2 linked regions of the Variovorax paradoxus genome follow. The main gene of each other region encodes a partner of the protein of the gene in region 2 in a complex. Links are inferred from orthologs where the notes say so. Each region holds a gene or a part of one and is shown on either strand. Other genes may lie near its edges.

Region 1 (3,215 bases), 3.4 Mb from region 2 along the record:
TCAGCTCCCGATAGGCAGTGGCGCGCGACACACCTGCGATAGCCACATATTTCTCCGTGCTCATGCCACCAAGAAATCCGTCGGGCCCGGCGTCATAGAGCTTGTTCAACACCTTGCGCTGGCTCGGCGTGAGTTGCGGATGCGCAGCATCCAGAAGTGCCCAGAAGCCAGCCTTGGCGCCCGCGGCCTGTATCTGGGCCAGCGTTGAGAGGCACGCCTTTTCAACACAGCCGACAAACCAGCGCACCCACGGCGTGACATCCATGCTCTCTTGAGCACTGGCGGCCTGCAATTGGTTGTAGTAACCCGCGCGGTCGAGCCATAGCTGCTGAGACATGCTGAAGAGACGCTGGTTGCTGCGCAGATCCTGCGCCAGCGCCAAGTCGCTCAGAGCGCGGCCGATCCGGCCATTACCGTCTTCGAATGGGTGAATGGTTTCGAACCAAAGATGCGCGATGGCGCTGCGCACGATGCCGTCCATTTCTGCCCGCTCCCGGCCGCCCTCGAACCATTCGAGCAACGCCTTCATCTGAGCCGGCACATCGCGTGAAGGAGGCGCTTCATAGTGCACCGTGTCCGGCTTGCCGATGCGGGGAGTGACGATCTGCATGGGGTCTTCGTGGACACGGTAGCCACCCATCACGATGCGTGTGATGCCGCTTCGTCCGTTCGGGAAAAGCGCCGCGTGCCAATCGAGAAGCCGCCCTTCTGAAAGTGGCTCATCCCAACGCGCAACGGCTGCTTCAACAATGTCGAGCGTGGCTTCCGTGCGCGCATCCCTTGGCACGCGGTCGGCCGGCGCAAGGCCAAGCCGCCGCGCCGCCGAGGCACGCACCGAATTGACTTGAAGTGTTTCGCCTTCGATCTGGGCGGTAGAAATGGCTTCTTGCGTCCACTCGCCGAGTTGGAGCTCGCTCAGGTCGACGAGTTGAAGGTTGCCCGCCACGCCCAGCATGCGCCCCTGGGCCAGGCGCGCGGCCGACAGCGCAGGCTGCAGGGCTCGCGCATCGACGTTGAAGTGCGGCCATTTTTGGGCTTGCCAGATCCACATGAAGCGCATTCTAGGGAAATACGCTTCATATTTGAAGCGTATTCAACGAAAATGCGCTTCAGCCCGGTCCCATTACCAATTCACCTCACGCTCCGGCGTAGCCGAAATGTGGTGAATCGACAGGTCCGCGCCGTCGTATTCCTCTTCCTGCGTGAGCCGCAGCCCCATCGCGGCCTTGAGCGCGCCATAAACCGCCGCCCCCGCAAGCGCGGCCCACGCCACGCCCATCAGGGTGCCGATGAGCTGTGCCCACACGTTCACGCCGCCAATACCGCCCAGTGCCTGCGCGCCGAAGATGCCGGCTGCGATGCCGCCCCAGGTGCCGCAGAGGCCGTGCAGCGGCCATACGCCGAGCACGTCGTCGATCTTCCATTTGTTCTGCGTGAGCGTGAACATCGAAACGAAGATGGCGCCGGCCACACCGCCCACCACCAGCGCGCCCAGCGGGTGCATCAGGTCGGAACCGGCGCACACGGCCACCAGCCCGGCGAGCGGGCCGTTGTACACAAAGCCGGGGTCGTTCTTGCCCATGGCCAGCGCCACCAGCGTGCCGCCCACCATGGCCATGAGCGAGTTGACGGCCACCAACCCCGAGATCTTGTCGATGGTCTGGGCGCTCATCACGTTGAAGCCGAACCAGCCCGCACAGAGGATCCACGCGCCCAGCGCCAGAAAAGGAATGTTCGACGGCGGATGCGCGCTCAGCGAGCCGTCGCCCCGGTAGCGGTTGCGGCGCGCGCCCAGCAGCAGCACGGCCGGTAAGGCCAGCCAGCCGCCTACCGCGTGCACCACCACCGATCCGGCAAAGTCATGAAACTCGTGGCCGGTGGCCGAGGCAATCCAGCCCTGGATGCCGAAGGCCTTGTTCCACGCGATGCCCTCGTACAGCGGATAGACAAGGCCGACGATGACGGCCGTGGCAATGAGCTGGGGCCAGAACTTGGCGCGCTCGGCAATGCCGCCCGAAATGATGGCCGGAATGGCCGCTGCAAAGGTCAGCAGAAAGAAGAACTTCACCAGTTCGTAGCCGCTCTTGGCCGCAAGCTCGGTCGCGCCCACGAAGAAATGCGTGCCGTAGGCCACGCCATAGCCCACCAGGAAGTACACGATGGTCGAGACCGAAAAGTCGACCAGGATCTTGACCAGTGCATTGACCTGGTTCTTCTTGCGCACGGTCCCCAGTTCCAGAAAGGCGAAACCGGCATGCATGGCAAACACCATGATGGCGCCGAGAAGGATGAACAGCGCGTCTGCGCCCTGTTTGAGTGCGTCCATTGGAGCTTCTTGCAGTTTTTGGTTTGAATTGGTGCATTGCACCCGAATCGCCCGGGGCAGCGCCGCAAGGAAGCAAAAATGGTGCCTGCAAGCTCTTTGATGGTGCGAACTGGAGGTCAATGAGCCTTCTCAGTGCAAAGACCGCACCGGAACGGGACACCACGAGCCGGGGACTGCCTTTTCAACTCGTGCCCACGCGCAGTGCATCGCGGTAGCGGCGGCTGCATGGCACCGTGCTGCCGTCGTGCATGTGCAGCCGGGCGTCGCCGCCGTCCAGCGGCTCTATTTCCTTGATGCGCCCCAAGTTGACCGCATGGCTGCGGTGCACGCGCACGAAGCTGGCGGGATCTAGTTGGGTCAAGAAGTCGGTGAGCGTGGCGCGCAGCAGGTAGTCGTGGCCGTTGACGTGCAGGCCGACGTAGTTGCCTTGGGCCTGCAGCCACTCGATGTCGCCGGCGGCAATCAGGAATTCGCGCCGCAGCTTGCGCACCAGAAAGCGCTCGGGCCGGGCGGGCGGGGCGGACGGTTCCGCTCGGGGGGCATCGGGTTCGGCGGGCGCTGCCTCGGGCGCGTCGAGCACACGCGCCTCGCCCTGCAGCCGCAGCATGAAGACGCCGTAGACCCAGATGCCGAACACCATCGACAGGTAGGCGCGAACGTCCTTCAGGTATTCGTAGCCCCAGCGCCCCGTCCAGCCTGCGAAGTCGTAGCGCTCGCCCATGGCCGAATAGACCACCGCCCGCAGCGCGAACATCGCGGCCACATGCACCAGGCTGAATACGACGCTGGCGGCCAGGTGGCAGGCCACAAAGCGCGGCAAATGAGTGCGCACCAGCGGCGACAGCCGGCGCTGCACGGCAACCACCGCCGGCACCAGCGCCAGCAACAC
Region 2 (3,301 bases):
GGCCAGCGCGCCGCGCACGGGCCGCAGCTCGCCTGAAAGGGAAAGTTCGCCCGCAAATTCGTGCCCGGCCAGGCTTGCAGCCTGGATCTGCCCGCTGGCCGCGAGGATGCCAAGCGCAATGGGCAGGTCGAAGCGGCCGGAGTCCTTGGGCAGGTCGGCTGGCGCCAGGTTGACGGTGATCCGCTTGTTATTTGGAAACTCGAGGCCGGCATTCTGTATGGCCGAACGCACGCGTTCGCGCGCCTCCTTGACCTCGGTTTCTGCCAGCCCGACCAGCGTAAAGCTGGGCAGGCCGTTGGCCAGATGCACCTCGACCGTGACACTGGCCGCTTCCAGCCCAAGCAAAGCGCGGCTTTGCACCAAAGACAAGCTCATTTTTATTACTCTCCCCATTGTGGTGCGCCCGTTTTTGGTCGGACTTGTGCACCGCGGGCCCCCGGAAGGGCACCGCAACTGAACACTCTTGTAACTTTTCACGCGGACTGCGGAGGCCGGGGCTGCAGCCATGCAGCAGGCGGAACGAGCACTTTGGCACGCTCCCTGCTATGAGACGGTGTCCCCCCAACGATCCAACCAACTCCGAGGAGTCTCGATGATGCACCGTAATTTCGCCCAGGCAGTGGCCGTGGTCGCCCTTGCAGCCCTGCCGATGCTGGCGAGCGCCCAGCTCTCGGGGAATGTGGCCCTGACCAGCAACTACAAGTTCCGCGGCCAGGACCAGGACATGATCGGGAAGAACGACTACGCCAAGACCAAGGGCTTCAAGCCGGCCATCCAGGGCGGCTTCGACTACGCCTTCGGCGAAAGCGGCTTCTATGTGGGCAACTGGAATTCCAGCGTCAACTGGCTCCAGGGCAACAGCATCGAAAGCGACATCTACGGCGGCTACAAGTTCAAGGCCGGCCCGTTCGACATGGACGTGGGTGCGCTGACCTATATCTACCCGGGCAACTCCATCGGCAACACCACCGAGCTGTACGGCGCGGGCACCTGGGCCGACGAAGCCATCGGCTCGTTCACCCTGAAGTACTCGCACACGGTCTCCAAGGACTACTTCGGCTATGCGGGCTACAAGTCGGGCTCGGGCCTGAAGGGCCGCAACACCGGCTACCTGAACCTGGCCTACAGCAAGGAAATCGTGCCCAAGCTCACGCTGAAGGCGGCCGTGGGCTACACGCACATGTCCAGCGACATCCGCAGCCTGGGCTACAAGAGCTACGTGGACTACAACGTGGGCGTGTCGTATGACTTCGGCAACGGCCTGGCACTTGCCGGCTCGGTGCAGGGCGCCAACAAGAAGAGCTCTTACCTCGCGCTGAGCAACCCGGGCGTGGACTTCGGCTTCGGCCCGATCGGCGAGCAGTACTACTCGCCCAACAAGGCCCGCTTCATCGTTACGCTCAGCAAGACGCTGTAAGAGCAGGCACAAGAACAAAGGTGCGGCCCAAGCTGCCGCACCATTCATTCCATCCAAGAAGGAGAAAGTCATCATGAAGCTGGTCACAGCCATCATCAAACCGTTCAAGCTCGACGAAGTGCGCGAAGCACTGTCGGCCATCGGCGTGCAAGGCATCACGGTCACGGAGGTCAAGGGATTCGGTCGCCAGAAGGGCCACACCGAGCTGTACCGCGGCGCCGAGTACGTGGTCGACTTCCTGCCCAAGGTCAAGATCGAAGCGGCGGTGTCCGACGACCTCGTCGACCGCGTGATCGAAGCCGTCGAAGGCGCAGCCCGCACCGGCAAGATCGGCGACGGCAAGATTTTTGTCTACAACCTCGAGCAGGTCGTTCGCATCCGCACCGGTGAAACCGGCCGCGAAGCCCTCTGATCAGCCCGGAAAAAAACAACCATGAAAAAACTGCTTGTTTCTCTTGCGCTCGGCTTGAGCGTGCTCGCTGCCGGCACCGCCTCGTTCGCACAGGCGCCGGCGGCTGAAGCGCCGGCTGCCACGGCACCGGCTGCAACCGCCCCGGCTCCCGCTGCAGCCCCCGCGGCCGCGGCACCTGCCGCCGCCCCCGCTGCTGCTGCCGAAGCAGCGCCCGCCGCGGCTCCCGCTCCTTCGTTCAACAAGGGTGACACCAGCTGGATGATGCTGTCCACGCTGCTCGTCATCATGATGACCATTCCCGGCCTGGCGCTGTTCTACGGCGGCCTGGTGCGCAGCAAGAACATGCTGTCGGTGCTGATGCAGGTGATGGTCACCTTCTCGCTGATCGTCGTGCTGTGGCTCATCTATGGCTACAGCCTGGCCTTCACCGAAGGCAATGCCTTCATCGGCGGCTTCGACCGGCTCTTCATGAAGGGCGTGTTCGATCCGGCCACCGGCGTGTTCGCGCCCGGCGCCACCTTCAGCAAGGGTGTGTACATCCCCGAGCTGCTGTTTGCCGCCTTCCAGGCCACGTTCGCCGGCATTACCTGCTGCCTGATCGTGGGTGCCTTTGCAGAGCGCGCCAAGTTCTCGGCCGTGCTGCTGTTCATGGTGATCTGGTTCACCTTCAGCTATGCGCCGCTGGCCCACATGGTCTGGTTCTGGCTTGGCCCTGACGCCTACACCGCCGCCAACGTGGTGGATGCCAACAACGCCAAGGCCGGCCTGATCTGGCAATGGGGCGCGCTCGACTTCGCGGGCGGCACCGTGGTGCACATCAATGCAGCCGTTGCAGGCCTGGTCGGCGCCTACGTCATCGGCAAGCGCGTCGGATACGGCAAGGAAGCCTTCACGCCTCACTCGCTCACGCTCACCATGGTCGGCGCCTCGCTGCTGTGGGTCGGCTGGTTCGGTTTCAACGCAGGTTCGGCCCTCGAAGCCGGCACCAGCGCCGTGCTCGCCTTCATGAACACCTTTACCGCCACCGCCGCAGCAGTGCTTGCATGGTGCATCGGTGAAGCGCTGATGCGCGGCAAGGCCTCGATGCTGGGTGCCGCTTCGGGCGCCGTTGCAGGCCTCGTGGCCATCACCCCGGCCGCCGGCAACGTCGGCCTGATGGGCGCCATCATTATCGGCTTCATCGCCGGCTTCGCCTGCCTCTGGGGCGTCAACGGCCTCAAGAAGCTGCTCGGCGCTGACGACTCGCTCGACGTGTTCGGCGTGCACGGTGTCGGCGGTATCGTCGGCGCGCTGCTCACCGGCGTGTTCAACACCCAGGCACTCGGCGGCCCCGGCCTCGTGGGCGACTGGGTCACGGCCAGCGTGGTGTCCAACGGCATCGGCGCACAGGTCTGGATCCAGCTCAAGGGCGTGCTGCTGACCATCGTGTGGTCTGGCGTGGTGGCGTTCATCGCCTTCAAGATTGCCGATCT

What was found.
Region 1: the proteins of glnK (region 2) and QHG62_RS18435 are in contact, whole or in part, in a solved structure (PDB 2NS1), measured with the Escherichia coli proteins. The link is inferred for Variovorax paradoxus from one-to-one orthologs.

The regions. Positions count from the first base shown.
Region 1 is NZ_CP123990.1:3,833,019-3,836,233, forward strand. What follows is about bases 226-3,125. They hold QHG62_RS18435 (ammonium transporter), read right to left. Parts: upstream 2,327-3,125; coding sequence 1,124-2,326; downstream 226-1,123. Other genes in these bases: QHG62_RS18430 (Fic family protein), read right to left, coding at 226-1,060; QHG62_RS18440 (LytTR family DNA-binding domain-containing protein), read right to left, coding at 2,508-3,125. Also shown: more of QHG62_RS18430, read right to left, coding at 1-225; more of QHG62_RS18440, read right to left, coding at 3,126-3,215. UniProt on the Escherichia coli protein: Involved in the uptake of ammonium/ammonia (NH(4)(+)/NH(3)). Transport is electrogenic. Following sequestration of NH(4)(+) at the periplasmic face, NH(4)(+) is deprotonated and neutral NH(3) is transported into the cytoplasm.
Region 2 is NZ_CP123990.1:415,374-418,674, forward strand. Bases 174-3,159 are described here. They hold glnK (P-II family nitrogen regulator), read left to right. Parts: upstream 174-1,490; coding sequence 1,491-1,829; downstream 1,830-3,159. Other genes in these bases: QHG62_RS01915 (YifB family Mg chelatase-like AAA ATPase), read right to left, coding at 174-375; QHG62_RS01920 (TorF family putative porin), read left to right, coding at 593-1,417. In the rest of the region: more of QHG62_RS01915, read right to left, coding at 1-173. UniProt on the Escherichia coli protein: Involved in the regulation of nitrogen metabolism. Regulates the activity of its targets by protein-protein interaction in response to the nitrogen status of the cell.